3 regions of the Streptomyces luteireticuli genome follow, and region 3 is predicted to be linked to each of the others. Evidence: predicted binding sites of a transcription regulator. Region 3 holds the regulator's gene; each other region holds the start of a gene.
What was found. Region 3 encodes HrcA, which represses chaperone genes, less so after heat shock. Its sites were predicted from a motif close to TTNGCACTCNGNNNNNCNGAGTGCNAA; they were not measured.

Region 1 (4,172 bases), 730 kb from region 3:
TCGTGCCGCGCGGCACCTACGGGGCGAGCAAGGCGTGGGTCGTGCAGTTCACCCAGGGCGCGGCACGGGACCTGGCGGGCAGTGGGGTGCGGCTGATGGCGCTGTGCCCGGGCTTCGTGCGCACCGAGTTCCACGAGCGGGCCGGGATGGGGACGGACAACATCCCGGGCTGGATGTGGCTGGACGCGGACCGGCTGGTGGACGCCGCGCTCAAGGACCTGGCGCGCGGCAAGTCCCTGTCGGTCCCGGACCCCCGGTACAAGGCGCTGACCGGGCTGTCGAAGTTCGTGCCGCGCGCGGCGCTGTCGCGGGTGTCGTCCACGACGGGCCGCAAGTACGGACCCAACTGAGGCCGGACACGCCGGAGGCCCGGCCCCCCTCGCGGGGTGCCGGGCCTCCTTCGGTTCCAGCGCGTGGTTCAGTGCGCGTGGCCGTGGCCGTGACCGGCCTCGGCGGGCTCCTCTTCCTTCTTCTCGACGACCAGGGTCTCGGTCGTGAGCAGCAGGGAGGCGATGGAGGCGGCGTTCTCCAGGGCGGAGCGGGTGACCTTGACCGGGTCGATGACGCCGGCCTTCACCAGGTCGCCGTACTCGCCGGTGGCGGCGTTGAAGCCCTGGCCCTTGTCGAGCTCGGCGACCTTGGAGGTGATGACGTAGCCCTCCAGGCCGGCGTTCTCGGCGATCCAGCGCAGCGGCTCGACGGCGGCGCGGCGGACGACCGCGACACCGGTTGCCTCGTCGCCCTCCTTGCCGAGGTTGCCGTCCAGCACCTTGACGGCGTGGACCAGCGCGGAGCCACCACCGGAGACGATGCCCTCCTCGACCGCGGCGCGGGTCGCGGAGATGGCGTCCTCCAGACGGTGCTTCTTCTCCTTGAGCTCGACCTCGGTGGCCGCGCCGACGCGGATGACGCACACGCCGCCGGCGAGCTTGGCGAGGCGCTCCTGGAGCTTCTCGCGGTCCCAGTCCGAGTCGGTGGTCTCGATCTCGGCCTTGATCTGGGCCACGCGGCCGGCGACCTCGGAGGAGTCGCCCTTGCCGTCGACGATGGTGGTGTCGTCCTTGGTGACGGTCACGCGGCGGGCGGAGCCCAGCACGTCCAGGCCGACCTGGTCGAGCTTGAGGCCGACCTCCTCGGCGATGACGGTGGCACCGGTGAGGGTGGCCATGTCGCCGAGCATCGCCTTGCGGCGGTCGCCGAAGCCCGGGGCCTTGACGGCCACGGCGTTGAAGGTGCCGCGGATCTTGTTGACGACGAGGGTGGAGAGCGCCTCGCCCTCGACGTCCTCGGCGATGATCAGCAGCGGCTTGGAGCCACCGGCCTGGATGATCTTCTCCAGCAGCGGGAGCAGGTCCTGGATGGCGCCGATCTTGCCCTGGTGGATCAGGATGTACGGGTCGTCGAGGACGGCCTCCATGCGCTCCTGGTCCGAGACCATGTACGGCGAGAGGTAACCCTTGTCGAAGGCCATGCCCTCGGTGAAGTCCAGCTCCAGGCCGAAGGTGTTGGACTCCTCGACGGTGATCACACCGTCCTTGCCGACCTTGTCCATCGCCTCGGCGATGAGCTCGCCGACCTGCTTGTCCTGGGCGGACAGGGCGGCGACGGCGGCGATGTCGCTCTTGTCGTCGATCGGCCGGGAGGTCGCGAGGAGCTCCTCGGAGACGGCCTTGACGGCGGCGTCGATGCCCTTCTTCAGGGAGGCCGGGGAGGCGCCGGCGGCGACGTTGCGCAGACCCTCGCGGACCAGCGCCTGGGCCAGCACGGTGGCGGTGGTGGTGCCGTCGCCCGCGATGTCGTTGGTCTTGGTCGCCACCTCCTTGACGAGCTGGGCGCCCAGGTTCTCGTATGCGTCCTCGAGCTCGACCTCGCGGGCGATGGTGACACCGTCGTTGGTGATGGTGGGAGCGCCGAACTTCTTGTCGATGACGACGTTGCGGCCCTTGGGGCCGATCGTCACCTTCACGGTGTCGGCAAGCTTGTTGACGCCGCGCTCAAGGGCGCGACGGGCGTCCTCGTCGAACTTCAGGGTCTTCGCCATGGGTTAAATCCTTCGCCGTGTCTCTCGGAACGAACTGCGCCCCGGCCGCCCGGTTGGTGGACGCGGGCACCCGGGGCGCAGCTCAAAAGCTTCGAAGTCTCGGAAGCCTGGGGTGAATTACTTCTCGATGATCGCGAGCACGTCGCGGGCCGAGAGGACGAGGTACTCGTCGCCGTTGTACTTCACCTCGGTGCCGCCGTACTTGCTGTAGAGCACGACGTCGCCGACCTTGACGTCGAGCGGCAGGCGCTCGCCGTTCTCGAAGCGGCCCGGGCCCACGGCGAGGACGGCGCCCTCCTGGGGCTTCTCCTTCGCGGTGTCCGGGATGACCAGGCCAGAGGCCGTGGTCTGCTCGGCGTCGAGCGGCTGGACCACAATGCGGTCCTCGAGCGGCTTGATGGCAACCTTGGAGCTGGTGGTCGTCACGATCCGACCTCCCCCTTCGGAGATCTCACGGGGTTAACTGTCTGAGGTGGCGACCAGGTCGATCCGTCGTCGCGGGTGCCGGACCTGCCCGTCGCTGTGTTTGGCACTCACCGGTGGAGAGTGCCAACGGAGCCGAGACTATGACGCGCTTAGCACTCGGTCAAGCGGAGTGCCAATTCCTCACCCGCGCGCGGCGCCCGCGCCGGGCGCCGTTCGGACGCCCGCCTCACACGTAGTCCTCCAGCCTGGCCACCGTGTAGCCCTGCCGCTGGATGCTCCGCAGCATGTTGGTGACCATGCGGGTCATCGTCGTGCCCTTGAGCTCGGCCGGGCCGCGGAAGTGGGCGAGCACGATGTCCCCGGGACGGAGCTTCCCCGCCTCGGCGTACCTCATGTCGTTGATCTGCATCGTGGCCTGCCAGAGCACGACGGCCTTGATCCCGCAGGAGCCGGCGGCGGCGAGCGTGGCGTCGTTGTAGTTGCCGTACGGCGGGCGGAACAGCTCCGGGCGCTTGCCGAACCGCTTCTTCAGGGTCTCCTGCTGGCCGCAGATCTCCCGCTTCTGCGCCTCGGGGGACAGGGTGCGCAGATTGGGGTGGGTGAGCGTGTGGTTGTGCACGCCGTTGCCCAGGGCGCGCAGGGTGTCGAAGTAGCCGTATCCGCGCCCGGCGCGAGCGGCGCTGTCGGTCAGGAACATGCTGAACGGCAGCTTGAGGTCCTTCGCCATCTCCAGGAACTTCGGATCCTTCTCGGCCCCGTCGTCGAAGGTCACGAAGACGACCTTGTCCTTGGTCGGCACCCGCCGGACGATCTGCGGCACACCGCCCCTGTGCCCCTCCGTGATCCGGTGCGCGGGCGGCGGCGGAGGCGGGGCGAGCGGCTTGTCCAGGCCCCAGCGGCGGTACGCGGCGGGGTCGGCGGACGGCGACTTCGCCGGCGCGGCGGACGACGGCGCGGCGGCCTTCTTCTCCTCCTTCGGTGCCGGGGACGGGTCCGAGCCTCCGGAGAGCAGCAGGGCGGCGGCGCAGCCGGCGAGAAGGGCACGTGCAGATCGGGTCACACCATCGATTGTCGTTCTTGCGTTCGACAGACGGGTGCACGGCTCCCGGCCCCGAGCCCGTCACCGAGAATGGAAGCGTGTCAGCACCCTCCTCCGACGTCACCGCCTTCACCGCCCTCCTCACCGACGAGGGCCGCCGCCTCCTCGACGGGCTGCGCGACCACGACCCCGCGCAGGAGCTGGCCGTCGCGACCCGGCTGCGCCGCGAGCACCCGGCCGGGCTGGTCTCCGCCGCGCTGGGCCAGGCGCGGCTGCGGCAGCGCGCGGTGGCGAAGTTCGGCGCCGAGGACGCGTACCGGATGTTCTTCACGCCCAACGGCGTGGAGCAGGCCACCCGCGCCTCCGTCGCCGCGTACCGCGCCGGGCGCTTCGCCGCGCTGGGCGTACGCCGCCTCGCCGACCTCTGCTGCGGCAACGGCGGCGACGCGATCGCCCTCGCCCGGGCGGGCATCGAGGTCCTGGCCGTCGACCGCGACCCGCTGACCTGCGAGGTGGCCCGCGCCAACGCGGCGGCGCTGGGCCTGTCCGAGCTGATCGAGGTGCGCTGCGCGGATGTGGCGGAGGTGGACACGGCCGGGTACGACGCGGTGTTCGTGGACCCGGCGCGCAGAGGGGGCCGGGGCCGGATCTTCGACCCCGAGGCGT
Region 2 (4,172 bases), 1.7 Mb from region 3:
TGGTCGTCCCGACGGTCACCATCCTGCTCCCGGGTCTGGTCGCGCTCCACGGGCTGATGTGGGCGGCGGGCCAAGTCGCCACCGCCGTCGGGCGGTTCGCGGACCGGCTGCCGGCCGAGGGCGGCGCGGCCGCCGGGCTGGTGCTCGGCGGGCTGTTCCTGCCGCTGGTCATGCTGGGGCTGCACCAGGCGCTGATCCCGGTGCACACCACGCTGATCACCGAGCAGGGCTCCACGGTCCTGCTGCCCCTGCTGGCGACGGCGGGCGCGGGGCAGGTGGGCGCGGCGCTGGCGGTGTACCTCCGGGTGGCCCGGGACGCGGCCGTCCGCCGCACCGTCCGGTCCGCGCTCCCGGCGGGCCTGCTGGGCATCGGGGAGCCGCTGATCTACGGGGTGTCGCTGCCGCTGGGCCGCCCGTTCGTCACGGCCTGCGTGGGCGGCGCGATCGGCGGCGGGTTCCTGGGCCTGCTGGAACAGTTCGGCGGCGCGATCGGCGCCACCGCCATCGGGCCCTCGGGCTGGGCCCTGTTCCCGCTGCTCAGGGGGGAGCACGGGCTGCTGCGCGCGGCGGCCGTCTACGGCGCGGGCCTCGCGGCGGGGTACGCGGCCGGCTTCGTCGTCACCTACCTCTTCGGGTTCCCCGCGCCCGGGAACGCCCGAGGGCGGCACCCCCGTGACAACGGGGATGCCGCCCTCGGCTCGGTTCAGGACCGGTGAGCCTGCGACGAACGCGTGGCTCAGAAGTCCATCTCACCGCCGGGCATGCCGCCCGGAGCGGCCGCGGCGGCCTTCTCCGGCTTGTCGGCGATGACGGCCTCGGTGGTGAGGAACAGGGCCGCGATGGAGGCGGCGTTCTGCAGCGCGGAGCGGGTGACCTTGGCCGGGTCGATGATGCCCTCGGCGATCATGTCCACGTACTCGCCGGTCGCGGCGTTGAGGCCGTGGCCGACGGCCAGGTTGCGGACCTTCTCCACGACGACGCCGCCCTCGAGACCACCGTTGACGGCGATCTGCTTCAGCGGGGCCTCCAGGGCCAGGCGCACGGCGTTGGCACCGGTGGCCTCGTCGCCCTCCAGGTCCAGCTTCTCGAAGACCGCGGAGGCCTGCAGCAGGGCCACGCCACCACCGGCGACGATGCCCTCCTCGACGGCCGCCTTCGCGTTGCGAACGGCGTCCTCGATGCGGTGCTTGCGCTCCTTGAGCTCGACCTCGGTCGCGGCACCGGCCTTGATGACGGCCACGCCGCCGGCCAGCTTCGCGAGGCGCTCCTGGAGCTTCTCGCGGTCGTAGTCCGAGTCGCTGTTCTCGATCTCGGCACGGATCTGGTTGACGCGGCCCTGGACCTGGTCGCTGTCACCGGCGCCGTCGACGATGGTCGTCTCGTCCTTGGTGATGACGACCTTGCGGGCGCGGCCGAGCAGGTCGAGACCGGCGTTCTCCAGCTTGAGGCCGACCTCCTCGGAGATGACCGTGCCACCGGTGAGGATGGCGATGTCGCCGAGCATGGCCTTGCGGCGGTCGCCGAAGCCCGGGGCCTTGACGGCGACGGACTTGAAGGTGCCGCGGATCTTGTTGACCACCAGGGTCGACAGGGCCTCGCCCTCGACGTCCTCGGCGATGATCAGCAGCGGCTTGCCCGACTGCATGACCTTCTCCAGCAGCGGGAGCAGGTCCTTGACCGAGGAGACCTTCGAGTTGACGATCAGGATGTACGGGTCCTCCAGCGAGGCCTCCATACGCTCCATGTCGGTGGCGAAGTACGCCGAGATGTAGCCCTTGTCGAAGCGCATGCCCTCGGTGAGCTCGAGCTCCAGACCGAAGGTCTGCGACTCCTCGACGGTGATGACGCCTTCCTTGCCGACCTTGTCCATCGCCTCGGCGATGAGCTCGCCGATCTGGGTGTCGGCGGCGGAGATGGAGGCGGTGGAGGCGATCTGCTCCTTGGTCTCGACCTCCTTGGCCTGGTCGAGGAGCGCACCGGAGACGGCCTCGACGGCCTTCTCGATGCCGCGCTTCAGGGCCATCGGGTTGGCACCGGCGGCCACGTTGCGCAGACCCTCGCGGACCAGCGCCTGGGCGAGGACGGTCGCGGTCGTCGTGCCGTCACCGGCGACGTCGTCCGTCTTCTTCGCGACCTCCTTGACCAGCTCGGCGCCGATCTTCTCGTACGGGTCCTCCAGCTCGATCTCCTTGGCGATGGACACACCATCGTTGGTGATCGTGGGGGCGCCCCACTTCTTCTCGAGGACGACGTTGCGGCCCTTGGGGCCGAGGGTGACCTTGACGGCGTCGGCGAGCTGGTTCATCCCGCGCTCGAGACCGCGCCGTGCCTCCTCGTCGAACGCGATGATCTTGGCCATGTGAAGTGGTCCTCCCAGACGGGACGGTGGGTTGCTCCGGACCGCGCTGGCGCCCGCGACGGACGGCCTGCGTGCTCGGCGGTTCCTTGCCCCGCCGGGCCCGCGGACCTCACCGACGGTCCACAAGTCTGTCACTCTCACTCGGAGAGTGCTAAGCCAATGATTAGCACTCGGCACCTGGGAGTGCAAGGCCGCCTCGAAGAGGCGTCGATGAGGGGCGGTGGTCGGGCGACGGGTGGGCGCAAGGCCGCCTGGGTGGAACCATCCGCGTGGCACGGGGCGTCCCCGGACGTACGAAGGGCCCGCACCTATGGGGTGCGGGCCCTTCGCCAAGCTGAGGATCCGGTGGTCGATGCGCCGCGGTCAGGCGGTCACCCTCACCATGTCTGCCTGCGGTCCCTTCTGGCCCTGCGAGATCTCGAACTCGACTCGCTGCCCCTCCTCCAGGGTGCGGTACCCGTCCATCTGGATCGCGCTGTAGTGGACGAAAACATCCGCACCACCGTCGACCGCGATGAAGCCGTACCCCTTCTCCGCGTTGAACCACTTGACGGTGCCCTGAGCCATGCCTAACTCCCCTATTACTGGCCCTTGCGCAGGACCGCACTTCGCGGACCCGGGTCAGACCTCACCCCTTGTGACACCTAGAGGTGTGCGCCGGAACGCGTCGACCGCGGCTGAATGTATCTGCACGGATGCCGTCTGCAACAGGTCAGACGGACGAGAAATCCCGGGGAGGCCGAGCGGTGATAACCGGCGAACTGGGGGCGTTCCAGGGCAAGTCGGGCCGGACAGACGGCACCTTCGCGACAATTCGCGCATGTATTTCCTGCGCAAATTGACGGGTTCTCATATGCGTTCGGCTCTGACACCGGAGAGGGAACGCCCCAACTGTATCGCGCTTCAACAGACGGAATCGCCCCGTCCGCTTCTGGGACGGGGCGATCCGCGGTTTGTACAGGCTTGTTGCGAAAAGGGAGTTGGTGCGCTGCCGGGTGACGGGCCGGCGGGCCGGCGGGTCAGCCCCCGGCGACGGCCGGGATGATCGAGACGCCGGCGCCGTCCGGGGTGGGCGCGGCGAGGCCGCCCTCGAAGCGGACGTCGTCGTCGTTGACGTAGACGTTCACGAAGCGGCGCAGCTTGCCGTCGTCGTCGAGGACGCGGCCGCCGATGCCGGGGTGGTTCCTCTCCAGGTCGGCGATCACCTCGGCGAGGGTGGCGCCCTCGGCGGGCACCTCGGCCTGGTTGGCGGTGTAGGTGCGGAGGATGGTGGGGATGCGGACGGTGACGCTCATGGGGTGCTCGCTTTCTGTGTTGAGGGGGTGAGTACGGGGGCGGATGCGGGTGGGGGTGCGGGTGGTTGTGGGTGCCTGGCGGTGGGGGTTGCCCCTGGCCCGCCCTTTCACCGTTTCTTCCGGGGCAAGCCCCGGGCCCGTAACGCGGCTGCGCCGCGTTGACCGGGGGCTTCGCCCCCTGGGCCCCCGAAGCGCCCTTCGGGCGCTGTCCTCAAGCGCCGGACGGGCTGAATATCAGCCCGTCCGGCGCTTGAGGACGAGCGGCGAAGCCGCGACAAACGGGGGCCAGGGGCGGAGCCCCGGAAGCAGGGGCGCAGGGGGCGCAGCCCCCGCCCACCGCGGCGAAGCCGCGGTGCCGGACCCCGGGGCGCAGCCCCGGAAGAAACGGTGAAAGGGCGGGACCGGGGCAAAACCCCAGGAGCAACCAACCGCCCCCTACCCCCCCAACCCCGCCCCCCGAAACGCCTCCACACTCGGCCGGATCGTCGCCCGCGGCCCCGCCGCCACCGCATCCAGCG
Region 3 (4,172 bases):
TTCAAGACCCTGCCCGGTACCCCCCGCTAACTCCCCACCGTCACAAAGTCGATCAGCTCCTCGACCCGCCCGAGCAGCTCCGGCTCAAGATCCTTGTACGAGCGCACACTCGACAGGATCCGCTGCCAGGCGGCCCCCGTGTTCGACGGCCATCCCAGCCCCCGGCACACCCCCGTCTTCCAGTCCTCCCCCCGTGGCACGGACGGCCAGGCCGGGATCCCCACCGACGCCGGCTTCACCGCCTCCCACACGTCCACGTACGGATGCCCGACGACGAGCACATGCTCGCCCGTCACCTCCGCCGCGATCCGCGACTCCTTCGAGCCCGGCACCAGGTGGTCCACCAGCACCCCCAGCCGCGCGTCCGGCCCGGGGCCGAAGGAGCGGACGATCGACGGCAGGTCGTCGACCCCCTCCAGGTACTCGACGACCACGCCCTCGATGCGCAGGTCGTCGCCCCACACCCGTTCCACCAGCTCCGCGTCGTGCCGTCCCTCGACGTAGATGCGCCCGGCCCGCGCCACCCGCGCCCGCGCGCCGGGCACGGCGATCGAGCCGGACGCCGTACGGGCCGGGCTCTGCGGAACGGATGAGGAAGGCCGGACGAGGGTGACGACGCGCCCCTCCAGCAGGAAGCCCCGTGGCTCCATGGGGAAGACACGGTGCTTCCCGAAGCGGTCCTCCAGCGTCACCGTCGGCCCCTGCGCGGTCTTCTCACACCGGACCACCGCCCCGCAGAAGCCGGTGGTCACCTCCTCGACCACGAGGTCCGCCTCCGCCGGCACCTCGGGGACGGGGACGCTCCGCTTCCATGGCGGGGTCAGGTCGGGGTTGTACTGTCGGCTGCTGCGCACCCGCCGACGATAGGGAAATCCCGGCCCCCGGCGTCACGACACGCCGAACCGCCGTGCCAGCGCGTTGCGTTGCTCACGGACAAAACGGGCATCCACCGCCGCCCCGTGTCCGGGCACGTACAGCGCGTCCTCGCCGCCGAGTTCCAGCAGCCGGTCCAGTGCGGCCGGCCAGCGCTCCGGGGAGGCGTCCGGCCCGGCCTGCGGCTCGCCCGACTCCTCGACCAGGTCGCCGCAGAAGACGACGGCCCGTTCGCCGGGGACTTCGCCGGGGACGAACACCACGAGATCGTCCGGGCTGTGGGCCGCACCCAGGCCGACGAGGCGTACGCGCCGCCCGCCGCCCAGGTCGATCTCCAGCCCGCCGCCGGCCGGATGCACCGGCGGCACCGGCCGCTCCGCCGCGTCCCGGGCCGCCCCGGCCGGCACGCCGTACGCCACCGCGTCCCGGAACAGCTCGTCACGGTCGCCGAAGGTCCCGTACACCGTCGCGCCGGGGAACGCGGCCGTGCCCAGGACGTGGTCGAAGTGGGCGTGCGTGAGCGCGACGTGCGTCACGGGCAGCCCGAAGAGCTCCATGACCCCGCGCCGGATCTCCTCCCCCTCGCCGAAGCCGGAGCCCGTGTCCACGACCAGGGCGCCCGTCGTCCCGGCGACCGCTCCCGTCGTCGCGTCCCAGCCGGGCAGCCGGCGGCGTGCCACCCCCGGCGCGAGCCGTTCCCAGTGCGCCCCCGTGTGCTGCTCGTCGATTCCGCCCTCGCCGATTTCGTGGATTTCCATGACGGAAAGCTACGGCCGGCGCGGTACGGTGGCCCGTCCCCGTACCCGGTGTGGCGAAGAGCACGGGAGGGTGGGCGGAGCCACTGCCCTTGCCGGGGGCGTGGGGACCGGCCGTACACTGACGTGTGGGGTTTGGCACTCGTGACCTTTGAGTGCCAGGCACACGACCCGGGTAGGAGCCCGGGAGGACCCATGAGACGGCCGGCCCGCTGGACTGGAGGTGCGCGCGATGCTGAGCGAACGCAGGCTCAAGGTCCTGCGCGCCATCGTCCAGGACTATGTGGGCACCGAGGAGCCGGTGGGCTCCAAGGCCCTGACCGAGCGCCACCACCTCGGCGTGTCCCCGGCGACCGTGCGCAACGACATGGCCGTGCTGGAGGAGGAGGGCTTCATCGCCCAGCCCCACACCAGCGCCGGCCGCATCCCCACCGACAAGGGCTACCGTCTCTTCGTGGACCGGCTGGCGGGCGTCAAGCCCCTGTCCTCCGCGGAGCGCCGCGCGATCCAGAACTTCCTGGACGGCGCCGTCGATCTCGACGACGTCGTCGCCCGTACGGTGCGGCTGCTGGCGCAGCTGACCCGTCAGGTGGCGGTGGTCCAGTACCCGTCGCTGACCCGGTCCACCGTCCGGCACGTGGAGCTGCTGCCGCTCGCCCCGGCGCGGGTGATGCTGGTGCTGATCACGGACACCGGGCGGGTCGAGCAGCGGCTGGTGGACTGTCCGGCGCCGGTCGGCGAGACCGCGCTGGCGGACCTGCGGGCCCGGCTCAACAGCCGGGTCGTGGGGCGGCGGTTCACGGATGTGCCGCAGCTGGTGCAGGACCTCCCCGAGGCCTTCGAGCAGGACGACCGGGGAACCGTTTCTACGGTGCTGGCCGTTCTCCTGGAGACGCTGGTGGAGGACACCGAGGAGCGGCTGGTGATCGGCGGTACCGCCAATCTCACCCGTTTCGGGCATGACTTCCCGCTGACGATCCGGCCCGTGCTGGAGGCGTTGGAGGAACAGGTCGTCCTGCTCAAGCTGCTCGGCGAGGCGACGGACTCGGGCATGACCGTGCGCATCGGTCATGAGATCGCCCATGAGGGGCTGAACTCCACATCCGTCGTCGCCGTCGGCTACGGTTCGGGCGACGAGGCCGTCGCCAAACTCGGCGTGGTCGGACCGACCCGCATGGATTACCCCGGAACGATGGGAGCGGTACGCGCAGTGGCACGTTACGTCGGACAGATCCTGGCGGAGTCGTAAGTGGCCACGGACTACTACGCGGTCCTGGGCGTACGGCGCGACGCCTCGCAGGACGAGATCAAGAAGGCCTTCCGCCGCCTCGCCCGCGAGCTGCACCCGGACGTCAATCCGGATCCCAAGACCCAGGAGCGGTTCAAGGAGATCAACGCCGCCTACGAGGTGCTCTCGGACCCGCAGAAGAAGCAGGTCTACGACCTCGGCGGCGACCCGCTGTCCGCCTCGGGCGGCGGCGCGGGCGCCGGCGGCTTCGGCGCGGGCTTCGGCAACTTCTCCGACATCATGGACGCGTTCTTCGGCCAGGCGTCGCAGCGCGGACCGCGCTCGCGCACCCGCCGCGGCCAGGACGCCATGATCCGGCTCGAAGTCGACCTGAACGAGGCGACGTTCGGCACGACCAAGGAGATCCAGGTCGACACCGCCGTCGTCTGCACCACGTGCAGCGGCGAGGGCGCGGCCCCCGGCACCTCCGCCCAGACCTGTGACATGTGCCGCGGCCGCGGCGAGGTCTCCCAGGTCACCCGTTCCTTCCTGGGCCAGGTCATGACCTCCCGGCCCTGTCCGCAGTGCCAGGGCTTCGGCACGGTCGTGCCGACCCCCTGCCCGGAGTGCGCCGGCGACGGCCGCGTCCGCTCCCGCCGGACCCTGACGGTCAAGATCCCGGCCGGTGTCGACCAGGGCACCCGCATCCAGCTCGCGGGCGAGGGCGAGGTCGGCCCCGGCGGCGGCCCCGCCGGCGATCTCTACGTCGAGATCCAGGAGACGCCGCACCCCGTCTTCCAGCGCCGCGGCGACGACCTGCACTGCACGGTCACCATCCCGATGACCGCGGCGGCGCTGGGCACCAAGGTGCCGCTGGAGACCCTGGACGGCCTGGAGGAGATCGACATCCGGCCCGGTACCCAGTCCGGCCAGTCGATCCCGCTGCACCAGCGCGGCGTCACGCATCTGCGCGGCGGCGGCCGCGGCGATCTGATCGTCCATGTCGAGGTGACGACGCCGGGCAAGCTGGACGCGCAGCAGGAGGAGCTGCTCCGCCAGCTGGCGAAGATCCGCAACGAGGAGCGCCCGATGGGCGAGTTCAAGCCGGGGCAGCAGGGGCTGTTCTCGCGCTTGAAGGATGCGTTCAACGGGCGGTAGCCCGCGGTTGTGCCCGGATGGGCCGGTCTTTCGCGCCGCACGGCGCGAAAGACCGGCCCATCCGGCGTTTCGCGATCCGGGCGCACCACCGATTCGGCGCCCCCGCACCCACGTGACACGATGTGGTCATGGCCAATGAACCCAGTGGTGAGCACCGC

Region 1: groES (co-chaperone GroES) is a predicted target of HrcA. The motif match lies at 2,617-2,643, and genes of this name have one in related genera.
Region 2: groL (chaperonin GroEL) is a predicted target of HrcA. The motif match lies at 2,488-2,514, and genes of this name have one in related genera.

Annotation. Positions count from the first base shown of each region.
Region 1 is NZ_CP167927.1:3,921,189-3,925,360, forward strand. Features, by position in the region: gene AB8735_RS17195 (SDR family oxidoreductase) at 1-350, shown strand, start outside; gene groL (chaperonin GroEL) at 419-2,041, opposite strand; gene groES (co-chaperone GroES) at 2,159-2,467, opposite strand; gene AB8735_RS17210 (polysaccharide deacetylase family protein) at 2,694-3,527, opposite strand; gene AB8735_RS17215 (methyltransferase domain-containing protein) at 3,605-4,172, shown strand, end outside.
Region 2 is NZ_CP167927.1:4,902,497-4,906,668, reverse strand. Features, by position in the region: gene AB8735_RS21985 (PTS transporter subunit EIIC) at 1-716, shown strand, start outside; gene groL (chaperonin GroEL) at 737-2,359, opposite strand; gene AB8735_RS21975 (cold-shock protein) at 2,723-2,926, opposite strand; gene AB8735_RS21970 (MoaD/ThiS family protein) at 3,379-3,654, opposite strand; gene thrC (threonine synthase) at 4,090-4,172, opposite strand, start outside.
Region 3 is NZ_CP167927.1:3,189,001-3,193,172, reverse strand. Features, by position in the region: gene AB8735_RS14025 (Uma2 family endonuclease) at 1-30, shown strand, start outside; gene AB8735_RS14020 (DUF3097 domain-containing protein) at 27-854, opposite strand; gene AB8735_RS14015 (MBL fold metallo-hydrolase) at 888-1,631, opposite strand; gene hrcA (heat-inducible transcriptional repressor HrcA) at 1,861-2,877, shown strand; gene dnaJ (molecular chaperone DnaJ) at 2,878-4,014, shown strand; gene AB8735_RS14000 (nitronate monooxygenase) at 4,143-4,172, shown strand, end outside.